Cytobacillus sp. IB215665: one gene and its partner. The protein of the gene in region 1 binds, or shares a complex with, the protein of each later gene. Links are inferred from orthologs where the notes say so. Each region holds a gene or a part of one and is shown on either strand. Other genes may lie near its edges.

What was found.
Region 2: the proteins of nusB (region 1) and rpsJ are in contact, whole or in part, in a solved structure (PDB 3D3B), measured with the Escherichia coli proteins. The link is inferred for Cytobacillus sp. IB215665 from one-to-one orthologs.

What each region holds. Positions count from the first base shown.
Region 1 is NZ_JAXBME010000002.1:375,248-383,466, forward strand. Bases 2,429-5,370 are described here. They hold nusB (transcription antitermination factor NusB), read left to right. Parts: upstream 2,429-3,672; coding sequence 3,673-4,068; downstream 4,069-5,370. Other genes in these bases: accC (acetyl-CoA carboxylase biotin carboxylase subunit), read left to right, coding at 2,429-2,751; SLH52_RS03830 (Asp23/Gls24 family envelope stress response protein), read left to right, coding at 2,773-3,174; xseA (exodeoxyribonuclease VII large subunit), read left to right, coding at 4,094-5,370. In the rest of the region: SLH52_RS03815 (SpoIIIAH-like family protein), read left to right, coding at 1-571; accB (acetyl-CoA carboxylase biotin carboxyl carrier protein), read left to right, coding at 822-1,340; more of accC, read left to right, coding at 1,396-2,428; more of xseA, read left to right, coding at 5,371-5,449; SLH52_RS03845 (exodeoxyribonuclease VII small subunit), read left to right, coding at 5,442-5,669; SLH52_RS03850 (farnesyl diphosphate synthase), read left to right, coding at 5,675-6,565; SLH52_RS03855 (hypothetical protein), read left to right, coding at 7,283-7,888; dxs (1-deoxy-D-xylulose-5-phosphate synthase), read left to right, coding at 7,903-8,219. UniProt on the Escherichia coli protein: Part of the processive rRNA transcription and antitermination complex (rrnTAC). The complex forms an RNA-chaperone ring around the RNA exit tunnel of RNA polymerase (RNAP).
Region 2 is NZ_JAXBME010000023.1:20,358-28,559, forward strand. The notes cover bases 4,022-6,946. They hold rpsJ (30S ribosomal protein S10), read right to left. Parts: upstream 5,676-6,946; coding sequence 5,367-5,675; downstream 4,022-5,366. Other genes in these bases: rplW (50S ribosomal protein L23), read right to left, coding at 4,022-4,055; rplD (50S ribosomal protein L4), read right to left, coding at 4,055-4,678; rplC (50S ribosomal protein L3), read right to left, coding at 4,706-5,332; SLH52_RS20600 (hypothetical protein), read right to left, coding at 5,701-5,886; tuf (elongation factor Tu), read right to left, coding at 6,047-6,946. Also shown: rplX (50S ribosomal protein L24), read right to left, coding at 1-188; rplN (50S ribosomal protein L14), read right to left, coding at 229-597; rpsQ (30S ribosomal protein S17), read right to left, coding at 641-904; rpmC (50S ribosomal protein L29), read right to left, coding at 925-1,128; rplP (50S ribosomal protein L16), read right to left, coding at 1,118-1,552; rpsC (30S ribosomal protein S3), read right to left, coding at 1,555-2,211; rplV (50S ribosomal protein L22), read right to left, coding at 2,215-2,556; rpsS (30S ribosomal protein S19), read right to left, coding at 2,574-2,852; rplB (50S ribosomal protein L2), read right to left, coding at 2,910-3,740; more of rplW, read right to left, coding at 3,768-4,021; more of tuf, read right to left, coding at 6,947-7,234; fusA (elongation factor G), read right to left, coding at 7,350-8,202. UniProt on the Escherichia coli protein: Involved in the binding of tRNA to the ribosomes. Part of the processive rRNA transcription and antitermination complex (rrnTAC). The complex forms an RNA-chaperone ring around the RNA exit tunnel of RNA polymerase (RNAP).

The DNA of each region.
Region 1 (8,219 bases):
GCTTTTAAAAAAACAAACTGTATGGTTGTTAACGATGGTGGCTTTGGTTCTAATATTATCTGTATATTATATTACTAGTGATGGTGGAACGAGAAATGATTTAGCCTTTATTAATCAAGAGATGGTTGAAGAAGAACAATCTGGAACTGTAGTAGAAATTAGTGAACAAGGTAGCATGAGCGGTATGGTAGAAGGATTGGAAGAGGATTCTCTTACTTTGTCTTCTGACGATTGGATTATAGCAAAACGCATGCAACTACAAGATATAAGAAGTAAAGAAATGGAGAAATTACAAGACATTGCAGCTTCAAAAACTGCCACGATTGATGAAATTAACGAGGCAGCAAGTAAACTTGAGGAACTTGAAACATTAAGTGCAAAAGAAGATACATTAGAAGTGTTAATTGAGTCGATGGGCTATGTTGCTGCACTTGTTGAGACGAATGGAAATAATGTGGAAGTAACTGTGCAGGCAGAAGCTTTATCTCCTAGCGAGGCTAATGCGATCATCAAGAAAGTGAATGAGGAATTTCAAGAAAGGAAAGATGTGTTAGTTAAGCACAATCCATAAAAAAACAACATAGGTAACTGATTGATAGTTTTTGTAAAGGTAATATAAATGTAAGGGAAAAAATATTTTTTAACCCAGCCGGCTTAAGTGCCAGCTGGGTTTTTACGTACTTTAAAGGTAGATCAAATGAAAATAGTGTAGAATAATTTTTATACGATTGTTGTTAAACTGTTGAATGAAATAGGTGTCTATCGTATGATGATGGTATGAGATACTAGAAACAAGTATAAGTTAAATAAGGAGTGCTCATATGTTGAAAATTCAAGAGATTCGAGAATTAATTAAACTAGTTGACCAATCAAATATTGACGAATTTGTTTATGAGAATGAAGGTTCAAAAATTAAAATGAAAAAACAAGGAACCGTTACTAAACAAACCCTTAGTAACATTGCTGTTGAGGAAGTGCAAAAGCATCAACCTGTTGCACCAACAACAGAACTAAGTTCAAGTCCTGTGTCAGAAGTTCCCGCTGAAAGCAGTAACGTGCGCGTGGAAGCAGAAAGAAAAGGTATCGAAGAACAGACGAATTTACATAAGATTACTTCACCAATGGTTGGAACTTTTTATGCTGCACCATCACCTGACAGTGACAAATACGTTTCAGTAGGTGATAGTGTGCAAAACAACACAGTAGTTTGTATTGTAGAGGCAATGAAGTTATTTAATGAAATTGAAGCAGAAGTAAAAGGGGAAATCGTAGACATTCTTGCAGAAGATGGCCAACTTGTAGAGTATGGTCAGCCCTTGTTCCTTGTGAAGCCTGTGTAAGTAAGTTTTCAATAAGAGAACAAAGAGGATGGAGTAGAACAGGAGAGAATGACGAATGATAAAAAAATTATTAATTGCAAACAGGGGTGAAATTGCTGTACGCATCATTCGAGCATGTACAGAATTGGGAATAGAAACTGTTGCAGTATTTTCTGAGGCTGACCGTGACGCATTACATGTACAAATGGCAGACGAGGCTTATTGTATTGGACCTACCGCGTCAAAAGATAGCTATTTAAATTTTACAAATATTATTAGTGTAGCAACACTTACAGGTAGTGATGCTATTCATCCTGGGTACGGGTTTTTAGCTGAGAATGCAGATTTCGCAGATCTATGCAGGGAATGTAATATTACATTTGTTGGTCCAAGTCCAGAAGCAATCACGAAAATGGGTACTAAGGATGTAGCTAGAGAGACTATGAAGACAGCTAATGTTCCAATTGTACCTGGATCGCAAGGGATAATTAATAGTACAGATGAAGCAGTACTATTAGCTAACGACATTGGATATCCTGTTATTATCAAAGCGACAGCTGGTGGTGGAGGAAAAGGCATTCGTGTCGCAGCAGACGAACAAGAATTAATAAATGGCATCAACATTACTCAACAAGAGGCAGCTACTGCGTTTGGGAATCCTGGAGTTTATATTGAAAAATATGTTCAAGATTTTCGTCATGTAGAGATTCAAGTATTAGCTGATAACTTTGGAAATGTTATTCATTTAGGTGAACGTGATTGTTCGATTCAACGTCGTCTTCAGAAGCTTGTTGAGGAAACACCGTCACCTGCACTAAATGAAGAAATTCGAGAACGAATGGGAAATGCAGCAGTTAAAGCGGCTGCAGCTGTAAACTATTCAGGAGCAGGAACGGTAGAGTTTATTTTTGACTATAACGAAAACGCGTTCTACTTCATGGAAATGAATACGAGGATACAAGTTGAGCATCCAGTTACAGAGATGGTAACAGGAGTTGATTTAATAAAAGAACAAATTCGTGTAGCTTCTGGAGAAAAGCTTGCATACACCCAAGAAGACATTACGTATACTGGATGGGCAATTGAATGTAGGATAAATGCAGAAAACCCTGAGAAAAACTTTATGCCTTCACCTGGAAGAATTAATATGTACTTGCCGCCTGGAGGCTACGGGGTTCGTGTAGACTCGGCAGCATATCCTGGGTATATGATTCCACCATATTATGATTCAATGATAGCAAAATTAATTACCTATGGAAAAACTAGAGATGAAGCAATTGATAGAATGAAAAGGGCATTAAAGGAATTTGTAATCGAAGGAATTCATACAACTATACCTTTTCATATGAATTTGTTAGAACATGAAAAATTTGTAGAAGGAAATTTTAATACTAAATTTCTTGAATTATATGATGTAATGGGCAATAAATAAAAATATAGGAGGTGTATTAAAATGGAAAGCAACTTATTAGAAATGAACCAAGGGAATAATAGTTTAGGGAAAATCGAAATTGCTCCTGAAGTAATTGAGGTTATAGCCGGCATAGCTGCATCTGAGATTGAGGGTATTGCACAAATGCGAGGAAACTTTGCTTCTGGAGTAGTTGAGAGGCTAGGTATAAAAAATCATGGTAAAGGTGTTAAGGTTGAGCTCACTGAAGAGGGTGTTACGATAGACGTGTACTGTATGGTGAAATTTGGTGTTTCGATCCCGAGTATAGCTCATCAAGTACAAGACAACGTTCGTCAGACACTATTGAATATGACTGCTTTAGATGTTGATGAAGTTAACATTCACGTAGTAGGAGTTCAATTTGATAACCCTGCACAAGAGACTGAAATAGAAGAACTATAATACAGCTACAAGCTAGTGTTATTATCGTTTGAAAATTAACTAATGACTAAAAAAGGGTCAAACCCGCTATCCACCTTTGTATAATGAGTGATTCTGAAGATATTATACAAGGTTTTGGGAGTAATGTGGTTTGATCCTTATTTTTGCGTTTTTTAATATATGTTAGAGTGTTATTGGCTTTAATTTCAAATTTTCGTATTTTTCACGGCTAGTACAAGGGCAACCTGTTGGGGTCATAAAACTCAAGAAGGTTAAAAAACAATCTTCCACTTGTCTTTTTTTTGATCGCCACCGCTCTTTTCTTGGTGTCTAGCTCCTGTATATGGCTTCAGCGCTTGTCAGGGGTGATCAATGCTCTTCTACTTTGGGTGATTGTACTAAGGTGTTTGAATTGTGTTATGATCATGTTATGATAAATCGACAATATAGTTACTATTTGAAAACTTTCATAAAATAATGGTACGTGTTGTAGTAAAGTTTATAAAGGAGAAGGAAGTTATGAAACGTCGTACTGCTAGAAAAAAGGCACTACAAGCATTATTTCAAATTGACATAAGTGATATTGAATCAAAGGAAGCTATTGACAATGTAATTGGTGAACAACATAGTGATCCTTTCCTAGAAGAAATAGTCTTAGGTGTAGCAAAGCACCAAGCTGAAATAGATGAACATATTCGTAAGAATTTAGAGAATTGGACGATAGAACGGGTAGCAAATGTTGACCGATCCATTTTACGCATTGCGGTGTTTGAAATGATGTATATAGATGAAATACCAACAAACGTAAGCATTGATGAGGCAATTGAATTAGGCAAGCTTTTTGGCGATGAGCAATCTGGGAAATTTATAAATGGTGTGTTATCAAAAATAAGTAATTCGATAAATAGAACATAACAATATTCCAAGGGGTTTATGTTATATGGGTGAAAAAAAATTTGTAACAGTAACTGCGTTGACAAAATATGTAAAGCGTAAGTTTGATGTTGACCCTCATTTACAAGATATATGGGTAAAAGGTGAAATTTCAAACTTCACCTTGCATAGCCGTGGACATATGTATTTCACCTTAAAAGATGAGGGAGCAAAAATTCAAGCAGTCATGTTTGCTAAGCAAAATCGTACGTTAAAATATAAACCTGAAAATGGCATGAAGGTATTACTTAGGGGAGAAATATCGGTTTATCAATCCAGTGGATCATATCAGATCTACGTTAAAGAAATGGAACCTGACGGCATAGGTAGCTTGTATATTGCATTTGAAGAACTAAAGAAAAGGCTTGATGAAGAAGGGTTATTTTTAACTAAACACAAAAAAAATATTCCTAAGTTTCCACGATACATCGGTGTTATAACATCCCCGACTGGAGCAGCAGTTAGAGATATATTAACTACTATTAAAAGGCGTTATCCTATAGCAAATGTAGTAATATTACCTGCGCTTGTACAAGGTGAATATGCACCACAATCACTAGTTGAAAAAATAAAATACGCGAACCAACTAGCATATTTAGATGTATTAATCGTTGGTAGAGGCGGGGGCTCGATTGAAGAATTATGGGCGTTTAACGAGGAAAGCGTTGTAAGAGAAATCTTTGCTTCATCGATACCGGTCATCTCTGCTGTAGGTCATGAGACAGATTTTACAATCTCAGATTTGGTTGCAGATTTAAGAGCACCTACTCCTACCGGAGCAGCTGAAATGGCAGTGCCTAAACTATCGGACGTTGCTGAACGGTTATCACAAAATAAAGTCCGTCTTATAAAGTTAATGAAACAAAGGCTAGTTAATGAAGCAGATCAATTAAATCATATGAAAAAATCATATGCATTTCGGTATCCCCAACAACTCTATGCCCAAAAAAACCAAGAGCTTGATCGCATGCTAGAACAGCTTAAACGTACAGTTAGCCGATTAGTTAGCGTGAAACAAGACAGTACCGAGAATTTGCTGAAACGTTTAATGCAAAAGCATCCTAAAGAATTAATTCATAAAGCATTCGAGCAACATTCGATAACAACAAAAGCTCTCCAAAAAGAAATACAAAATGTTGTAAAGCAAAATCAACTCTTATTTACCTCGAATGTTTCTAAATTAGATGCTTTAAGTCCACTGAAAGTAATGGATAGAGGATTTAGCCTAGTTTATGATAATAATGATCTTATAGTAAAAAGTGTTGAAAGAGTAAAAGTGAATGATAGCCTAACAATACAAATGAAAGATGGTAAATTAGCTTGTGAAGTTTGCAGTGTAGAGGAGCGAATGATAGATGAATAAGGAGATAACATTTGAGCAAGCGATGGAGCAGCTTGAAAAGATTGTTGAGAAACTTGAAGAAGGAGATGTTCCTCTCGAGGAGGCAATTGATTTCTTTAAAGAAGGTATGAAACTCTCATCATTTTGTCATGAGAAATTACAAAATGTAGAAAAACAAATGGATCAAATACTTCGTGAAGACGGTGAGCTTGAACCTTTCACTATTCGAGAGGATGAGTGACATACATGCAAGTAGAAGTAGCAGAATATTTGTCGGAACAAAAAAAAGTAATTGAAAAAAATTTATTAACTGGCATACAAGCATTGTCCTCACCTGACATTTTAAAGGAATCTATGAATTATTCTCTTCAAGCTGGTGGAAAAAGACTAAGACCATTGTTATTACTTGCTACATTGCGTGCTTTTAATAAAGATGAAGATCTTGGAATTGATGTGGCTGTTGCAATAGAATTAATACATACATACTCACTAGTTCATGATGATCTCCCAAGCATGGATGATGATGATTTGCGTAGAGGAAATCCTACTAATCATAAAGTGTTTGGCGAAGCTATGGCTATTTTAGCAGGAGATGCATTGTTGACATATAGTTTCCAATTAATTGCTGACATAAATCATCCATCGGTATCACCTGAAGTCAAGTTGTTACTTATATCAAAACTCGCTCAAGCTGCAGGGCCAGAAGGTATGGTTGGTGGTCAAGTTGCTGACATACAAAGTGAAGGAAAAACGCCTTCAATCGAGACGTTGGAATATATTCATAAGCACAAAACAGGTAAGCTCCTTGCTTACAGTGTGATTGCTGGAGCTATACTTGCAGGAGCATCAGATGCGCAATTAAGTGTTCTGAAAGAATTCGCAATGCATATTGGATTGGCATTTCAAATAAGGGATGACATATTAGATATTGAAGGTTCTGAGGACAAAATAGGGAAGCCTATAGGTAGTGATGAAGAACTGGATAAGATGACATACCCAGCTTTATTAACCTTGAGTGGTGCAAAAGAAAAACTGTCTTTCCACATCACTCATGCAAAGTTTAAATTACAGCAAGCGAATATCAATCATGATATTCTAGAATATATATGTGATCTTATTGCAACTAGGGAAAATTAAGCTTAAAATAACGATCAATTGAGAAATACTTAATTATATGGTATATTTAATTTTAGCTAGGGGTGGTGCAGTATTCTAGTCAAACCACCGTTCCTGAAGGCGGGCCTAAAAATCCGCCAAAGGGCATATCGATGAAGTTCCTTGTGTCGGCTTGAGGCGCCCAGCCTTGGGTTGGTGCTGGGAGTTAAGGTTGCTGGGCGATCCACAATGGCATGTGGGCGTTGACCCAGCTTCCGCGGAGGCCCATACTTGTAGATTTATTAAATCTATGGGATGGGGAATGAACCTGTCACTGTAAGTCAAATTACAAGCAGCGTAGCCTGCCTTGAGTGGAGTTTGAGGGGATTATGGTTTAAGGTATACATCAGTTGGCCATTGATATATGCCTCATCAGTCCATATGAAATCATCTCTGCAAAAGAGGATAAGGATTTGGTTAAGGTTTGTTGAGGAAAACTCCTAGACTGTTCCAATGACATGAAAAGAGGATTATAGTACGGACTAAGTGGTAATCCAGTCTAGCATATGGTGACATAGCTAAAACAAGTTTGAAGGGAAACCGCCAAAGTGGCAACGCTTGGTACTTGCTTGGGAAAACCTACTGGACCTAAGCCGTAATTTTTACTCTTTTCATGACCACCCTACTATACATAATAAATTGACATTTTTGTTTGAATATAAGATAGGAAATACGGTTGAATAGGGTGTAGTATACCACATGAAACAAGTTTTTCGACAATCAATAAATTGGAGCATGGGGATTGCCGTTATCACTTTTGTGTTAGCGGCTCTTTTTTCAGTTGTATCTACAAGTATGTTAAGCGGCGTGACTTGGGGATTAGGCATGCTCATCGTTTTAGCAATTGTATTAACTGGAATATTTTTTGATATGATAGGAATAGCTGCTACTGCTGCTAACGAAGTGCCATTTCATTCAATGGCTTCAAAAAAAATAAGTGGAGCAAAACCAGCGATCCGGATCGTTCGCAATGCAGATAAATTTGCGAGCTTCTGTAATGATGTAATTGGTGATATATCTGGAATTATTAGTGGAACTGCTTCGGCGGTAGTTATTGTCCAGTTCACTGTATCTTTTCATTATAATGAAGGCTCGTTTTTCCAAATTATTGTATCAGTGATTTTTACAAGTGTAGTGGCTGCATTGACAGTTGGTGGAAAAGCAATGGGGAAATCACTTGCACTTGCATATTCTACAGAGATTATTTTTCAAGTTGGTAAGTTGTTTTATTTTCTTGAAGAAAAGTTTAATATTGAACTATTAAAGGAGAAAAAGAAGAAAAACAAGCAAAGAAAAACCAGATGAAGGTGAGTGGTCCTATGGATCTAACGACAATAAAAGATCCTCGTTTTTTAAAAAACTTATCAAGTCACGAACTAGAACAACTAACTGAAGAAATCCGTAAGTTTTTAATTGAAAAGCTCTCGAAGACCGGGGGTCATATTGGACCCAATTTAGGTGTTGTTGAACTGACGATCGCCTTACACAAAGTATTCGACAGCCCTAAGGATAAATTTCTTTGGGATGTCGGTCATCAGTCTTATGTTCACAAAATATTGACGGGTCGTGCCAATGAATTTGATACGCTTAGAAAATATCAAGGCTTATGTGGCTTTCCAAAAATGAATGAAAGTGA
Region 2 (8,202 bases), on another replicon or contig:
ATAGGTGCCTCTTGGCTGTTAATCCCGCCTTGGGGATTAGCTTGTGAAGGTTTAGAATGCTTCTTCACAATATTCACACCTTCCACAAGAACTCTACTTTTCTTTGGCAATGCAGCAAGGATAACTCCTTGTTTACCTTTATCCTTACCTGAAATCACAAGTACTTTATCACCTTTTTTTACATGCATCTTATCTGCACCTCCTTGATAAGGCATTTCAATTTTCAAATTAAAGAACTTCAGGAGCTAATGATACAATTTTCATGAAGTTGCTATCACGTAATTCACGAGCTACCGGGCCGAAAATACGAGTACCACGTGGACTTTTGTCGTCACGGATAATCACGCATGCATTTTCGTCAAAACGGATGTAAGAACCGTCTGGGCGTCGTGCTCCTTTTTTTGAACGTACAACAACAGCCCTAACTACTTCACCTTTTTTGACAACGCCTCCTGGTGTTGCTTGTTTCACTGTACAAACAATTACATCACCAATATTTGCGTATTTACGTCCAGAGCCACCTAGAACTTTTATCGTTAACACTTCACGAGCTCCAGAATTATCAGCAACTTTCAACCGAGATTCTTGTTGAATCATTCACGAAACCTCCCTTCGGATATAAAATTCATCCGACCTTGTATTATATAATTACCGCTTTTTCAACTACTTCTACTAAACGGAAACGTTTTGTTGCAGATAGTGGACGTGTTTCCATTACTTTAACTACGTCGCCAACTTTTGCAGTATTTTGCTCATCATGTGCTTTGAATTTCTTTGAATACTTAACACGTTTACCATATAGTGAATGAGTTTTGTATGTTTCAACTAATACAGTTATCGTTTTATCCATTTTGTCAGATACAACACGACCTGTATACACTTTACGTTGGTTGCGTTCACTCATTTAAGCAAACCTCCCCTCATTTATCGATTATTCACACCGATCTCTCTTTCACGTATCACAGTTTTCATACGAGCGATCGATTTACGTACTTCGCGAATACGAGCTGTATTTTCAAGTTGTCCAGTCGCTAGCTGGAAACGTAAATTGAATAACTCTTCTTTTAAAGACTTAACTTTTTGTTCAATTTCGGCAGTGGTAAGGTCACGAATTTCATTAGCTTTCATTTGATTCACCACCAATTTCTTCTCGTTTTACAAACTTACATTTTACTGGAAGTTTATGTGATGCAAGACGAAGTGCTTCACGTGCCACCTCTTCAGGTACACCTGAGATTTCAAACATAATCTTACCTGGTTTTACAACAGCAACCCAGCCCTCTGGAGCACCCTTACCGGAACCCATTCGAACTTCTAGAGGTTTAGCTGTATATGGCTTGGATGGGAATATTTTAATCCATACTTTACCGCCACGTTTCATATAACGTGTCATCGCAATACGAGCAGCCTCGATTTGGCGGTTAGTAATCCAAGACGCTTCTAGCGCTTGTAAGCCGAACTCACCGAAATTTACTTCAGTGCCGCCTTTTGCACGACCGCGCATTTTACCGCGGTGTTCGCGACGATACTTAACGCGTTTTGGCATTAACATGATTATTTTCCTCCTTCCTCTTTATTCTTCTTTGTAGGAAGGACTTCTCCACGATAAATCCATACTTTTACGCCTAATTTACCATACGTAGTATCTGCTTCAGCTGTACCATAATCTATGTCAGCACGGAGCGTATGAAGTGGAACTGTTCCCTCACTGTAATATTCAGCACGAGCGATATCTGCACCACCTAAACGACCAGATACCATTGTTTTAATCCCTTTTGCTCCAGCGCGTAAAGCACGTTGAATAGCTTGCTTTTGCACACGACGGAAGGATACACGGTTTTCTAATTGACGAGCAATATTATCTGCTACTAATTTAGCATCTAAGTCAGCTCTCTTAATTTCTACGATATTAATGTGGACACGTTTACCTGTCAACGCATTTAACGCTTTACGAAGTGCTTCTACTTCTGTACCACCTTTACCAATAACCATTCCTGGTTTTGCAGTGTGTACTGAAATATTCACACGATTAGCCGCACGTTCAATTTCCACTTTTGATACTGCAGAGTCACTTAATCTCTTAGTAATGTATTCACGAACCTTAAGGTCTTCATGCAACAAATCTGCATAGTCCTTATCAGCATACCACTTTGATTCCCAATCACGGATGACTCCGATACGCAAACCTACTGGATTTACTTTTTGACCCACTGATTATCCCTCCTTCTTTTCTGATACCACTACAGTAATGTGGCTCGTACGTTTATTAATTTGACTAGCACGTCCCATTGCACGCGGGCGGAAACGTTTCATAGTCGGGCCTTCGTTCACATACGCTTCTTCAACAACTAAATTATTAATATCCATCTCATAGTTGTGTTCTGCGTTTGCAACAGCTGATTTTAATACTTTTTCTACTATCGGAGAAGCCGCTTTGTTTGTTAAGCGTAAAACTGCTAATGCTTCACCAATTTGCTTTCCTCGAATTAAGTCCACTACTAAGCGAGCTTTACGAGGCGCAATTCGAACTGTTCTTGCAACAGCTTTTGCTTGCATTTAGGATGCCTCCTCTCTTAACGTCTTGTTTTCTTGTCATCACTAGCGTGACCTTTATACGTACGAGTTGGTGCAAACTCTCCAAGCTTGTGACCAACCATGTCTTCACTTATATATACAGGCACATGTTTTCGACCATCATAAACTGCAATTGTATGACCAATGAATTGAGGGAAAATCGTTGAACGACGAGACCATGTTTTAACCACACGCTTACCATCAGTTTCATTCAAGCTCTCAATTTTTTTCATTAAATGATCATCTACAAAAGGTCCTTTTTTTAAGCTGCGACCCATATGTGAACCTCCCTTCGCGATTGGCATACGGTTCCTGTGAACCGTAGCACAACCCCGTTATTTTTTACGACGACGCACGATAAATTTATCTGACTTCTTATTTTTCTTGCGCGTTTTATAACCGAGTGTTGGTTTACCCCAAGGTGTCATTGGTGACTTACGTCCGATAGGAGCTCTACCTTCACCACCACCATGTGGGTGATCAACTGGGTTCATTACAGATCCACGTACAGTTGGGCGTTTACCTAACCAACGAGAACGACCTGCTTTACCGATATTAATAAGTTCGTGTTGCTCATTACCAACTTGACCAATAGAAGCACGGCAAGCAGCTAATACCATACGCACTTCACCTGAAGTTAAACGTACTAAAACGTATTTTCCTTCTTTACCAAGAACTTGAGCAGATGTTCCAGCAGAACGTACTAATTGTCCACCTCTACCTGGTTTAAGTTCAATGTTATGAATAACTGTACCAACAGGAATATTAACTAAAGGTAATGCATTACCCACTTTAATATCCGCTTCTGGGCCAGACATGATTTCCATGCCCACTTCTAAATTTTTCGGAGCTAGAATATAACGTTTTTCACCATCAACATAGTTAATTAACGCAATATTAGCTGATCTATTTGGATCATACTCGATTGTAGCAACGCGTCCTGGTATACCATCTTTGTCGCGTTTAAAATCAATGATGCGGTATTGACGCTTATGACCGCCACCTTGATGACGTACTGTTAATCTACCTTGGTTGTTACGTCCACCCTTTTTATTTAAAGGAGCCAATAACGACTTCTCGGGAGTATCAGTAGTGATTTCTGCGAAATCTGATACCGACATACCACGACGACCGTTTGAGGTAGGTTTATACTTTTTAATCGCCATCTCTATTTCCCTCCTTCACTAGTAAACTTATACTTCAAAAAGTTCGATTTCTTTGCTATCAGCAGTTAACTTCACAATTGCTTTTCTGCGACGATTAGTATAACCGCTATGACGACCCATACGCTTGAACTTACCTTTGTAGTTCATGATGTTTACTTTTTCTACTTTCACATCAAAAATTGCCTCAACAGCATCCTTGACTTCAGTTTTATTAGCTTTCACATCAACGTCAAACGTATATTTTTTCTCTTCCATTAAATCTGTAGAACGTTCTGTAATAACGGGGCGCTTAATAATATCACGAGGTTCTTTCATTACGCAAGCACCTCCTCTACTTTTTCCACCGCATCTTTAGTGATCACAAGTTTATCGTGGTTTAATAAGTCCAGTACGTTCACACCTGTAGCAGATACAACTGTTACTCCAGGAATATTACGCGCTGAAAGAGTCACGAATTCATTTTGATCAGCAGTTACGATTAACGCTTTGCGATCTGCAGAAAGACTGTTTAAAATGTTTACCATTTCTTTTGTTTTAGGAGCTTCAAATGCTAGGCTCTCTAATACAACGATATCATTTTCAAGCACTTTTGTTGATAGTGCTGATTTAAGTGCTAAGCGACGTACCTTCTTAGGTAGCTTATAGCTGTAGCTTCTAGGTGTAGGTCCGAATACTATTCCACCACCACGCCATTGTGGAGAACGAATTGATCCTTGACGAGCACGTCCAGTACCTTTTTGACGCCAAGGTTTACGTCCACCGCCACGTACTTCAGAACGACCTTTTACTTTGTGAGTTCCTTGTCTTAAGGAAGCTCTTTGCATAATAACTGCATCGAATAATACACTCTTGTTAGGCTCAATACCAAATACAGATTCATTAAGCTCTACTTCACCTACTGTAGAACCATTTTGGCTATATAATGTTACTTTAGGCATTGGTATATTCCTCCTTTCTTACAAAAATTACTGTGCCTTAACCGCACTATTAATAGTTACAAGACCTTTTTTTGGTCCTGGGACATTACCTTTAATAAGTAAAATGTTACGTTCAGCATCAATTTTTACAACTTCTAAGTTTTGAACAGTTATACGTTCTCCACCCATACGTCCAGGTAAAAGCTTTCCTTTGAATACACGGTTTGGATCAACAGGTCCCATTGAACCAGGACGACGGTGATAGCGCGAACCGTGTGACATAGGGCCGCGTGATTGTCCGTGGCGCTTAATTGCACCTTGGAATCCTTTACCCTTTGAAATACCTGTAACATCTACTACATCGCCTTCAGAGAAGACGTCAACTTTGACTTCCTGACCAACTTCATATTCCTCAACGTTCAGCCCGCGGAATTCACGGATGAAGCGCTTAGGCGTAGTATCCGCTTTTGCAACATGTCCTTTAGCTGGTTTGTTAGCAAGCTTTTCACGCTTGTTATCAAAACCAAGTTGTATAGCTTCATAACCATCTGTTGCTTCAGTTTTCTTCTGAAGAACTACGTTAGGTGAAGCCTCAACTACAGTAACTGGTACAAGTACATCTCCAACGAACACTTGTGTCATACCAATCTTTCTACCTAAGATTCCTTTGGTCATTCGTCACACCTCCTGTTATCTAACTTATTATTTATTATAGTTTAATTTCAATATCTACACCTGACGGCAAGTCTAAACGCATTAGTGAATCTACTGTTTTTGGAGTAGGATTTACGATATCAATTAAGCGTTTATGTGTACGCATTTCAAATTGCTCACGAGAATCTTTATACTTATGAACAGCACGAAGAATCGTATAAACAGACTTTTCAGTTGGTAACGGAATCGGACCAGAGACATTTGCACCTGATCGCTTAGCTGTTGCTACGATTTTTTCTGCAGATTGATCAAGAATTCGGTGATCGTAAGCTTTTAATCGAATACGAATTTTTTCTTTTGCCATTATTTTCCCTCCTTTATCGCCTATTTTATTTAATAGACATTCTCCGTGGAAATTTCCCCACACTCGCCATGGCAAAGCGGCCGGGTGTGTCAGCAACCTTCCACATCATCGCAGTCAAAGACCAACATTCACTATTATATAAAAAAATTGCACCTAATGCAATAGCAAATTTTAATCTATCAATTTTTTTAACCCACGACTTAGTATACACGCCTTACAGTCTCTTTTCAATTACTCTAGCACAACATACTGTTAGCAGTTTTTGTTAATGTCCCTTTAGGTGACTTTTAGATCTTAATATTGTTTAACAAGGAACCATTCCATAAAAAAACAGGTCTACGTATAAACGCAAACCTGTTTCTTATCTATTATCACTCAGTGATAGTAGCTACTACTCCAGCACCTACAGTACGTCCACCCTCACGAATAGAGAATTTAGTACCTTCTTCAAGTGCGATAGGAGCGATAAGCTCAACTGTCATTTCAATGTTATCCCCAGGCATAACCATTTCTACGCCTTCTGGAAGATTAACGATACCAGTTACATCAGTTGTACGGAAGTAGAACTGAGGACGGTAGTTTGTGAAGAATGGAGTATGACGTCCACCTTCTTCTTTTGATAATACGTAAACTTCAGCTTTAAATTTTTGGTGTGGAGTAATTGAACCAGGCTTAGCTAAAACTTGCCCACGCTCAATGTCTTCACGTGATACACCACGAAGTAATGCACCAATGTTGTCTCCAGCTTCAGCATAATCAAGAAGCTTACGGAACATTTCTACACCAGTAACTGTAGTTTTGCTTGACTCTTCAGCTAAACCGATGATTTCGATTTCATCTCCAACATTTAATTTACCGCGGTCAACACGACCAGTAGCAACTGTACCACGACCAGTGATCGAGAATACATCCTCAACTGGCATCATGAAATCTTTTTCTGTGTCACGCTCTGGAGTTGGGATGTAGTCATCAACTGCAGCCATTAACTCAATAATTTTTTCTTCGTATGCAGCGTCTCCTTCAAGAGCTTTAAGAGCTGAACCTTGGATAACAGGAATGTCATCACCAGGGAAGTCATACTCAGATAATAAGTCACGCACTTCCATTTCTACTAATTCTAGTAACTCTTCGTCATCTACCATATCACATTTGTTTAAGAAAACAACGATGTAAGGTACACCAACCTGACGAGAAAGAAGGATGTGCTCACGAGTTTGTGGCATTGGACCATCAGAAGCTGAAACAACTAGGATAGCTCCATCCATTTGCGCCGCACCAGTGATCATATTTTTAACATAGTCAGCATGTCCTGGGCAATCTACGTGTGCATAGTGACGAGTGTCAGTTTCGTACTCAACGTGTGCAGTAGAAATTGTGATTCCACGCTCACGCTCTTCTGGCGCTGCATCAATTTGATCATATGCTTGTGCCTCTGCTCCACCTTTTTTAGCAAGAACAGTTGTAATAGCAGCAGTTAAAGTTGTTTTACCGTGGTCAACGTGACCAATTGTACCGATATTCGCATGTGTTTTGGAACGATCGAATTTTTCTTTACCCATTATAATTTATCCTCCTTAATATACATATCATAATTTATATAAGATAGTAGTTGCTATCTTGAACTACTTTCTTTCTTACATAAGTAGTTATACTTTAATAAATGGAATAAATCAATTATTCACCTTTATTTTTCTTAATAATTTCTTCTGAAATTGCTTTTGGTACTTCTTCGTAGTGATCAAAGTGCATTGAGAATGTACCACGACCTTGCGTATTAGAACGCAATGCAGTAGCATACCCAAACATTTCAGATAATGGAACCATCGCACGAACGACCTGTGCGTTACCGCGAGCTTCCATACCTTCAACGCGACCACGACGTGATGTAACGTCACCCATGATGTCTCCTAAGTACTCATCAGGCATTACAACTTCAACCTTCATAATAGGTTCAAGGATGACTGGGTTACATTTAGAGATCGCATTTTTCAATGCCATAGATGCTGCGATTTTAAAGGCCATCTCAGATGAGTCAACATCATGGTAAGAACCATCTACAAGAGCAGCTTTCACATCAACTAGTGGATACCCAGCAAGTACACCATTGCCCATTGCATCTTCTAATCCAGCTCCAACGGCTGGAATGTACTCACGTGGAACTACACCACCGACAATTTTATTTTCAAATTCAAAGCCTTTACCTTCTTCATTTGGCTCAAATTCGATCCAAACGTGACCGAATTGTCCACGTCCACCTGATTGACGCGCGAATTTCCCTTCAACTTTTGCAGCAGCACGGAAAGTTTCACGATATGCAACCTGTGGAGCACCTACATTTGCTTCTACCTTGAACTCACGGCGCATGCGATCAACGAGGATGTCTAAGTGTAATTCACCCATACCTTCGATAATTACTTGGCCTGTTTCTTGGTCAGTATGTGCTCTAAACGTTGGATCTTCTTCTTGAAGTTTTTGAAGTGCTGTTGTCATTTTATCTTGGTCAGCTTTTGATTTTGGTTCGATCGAA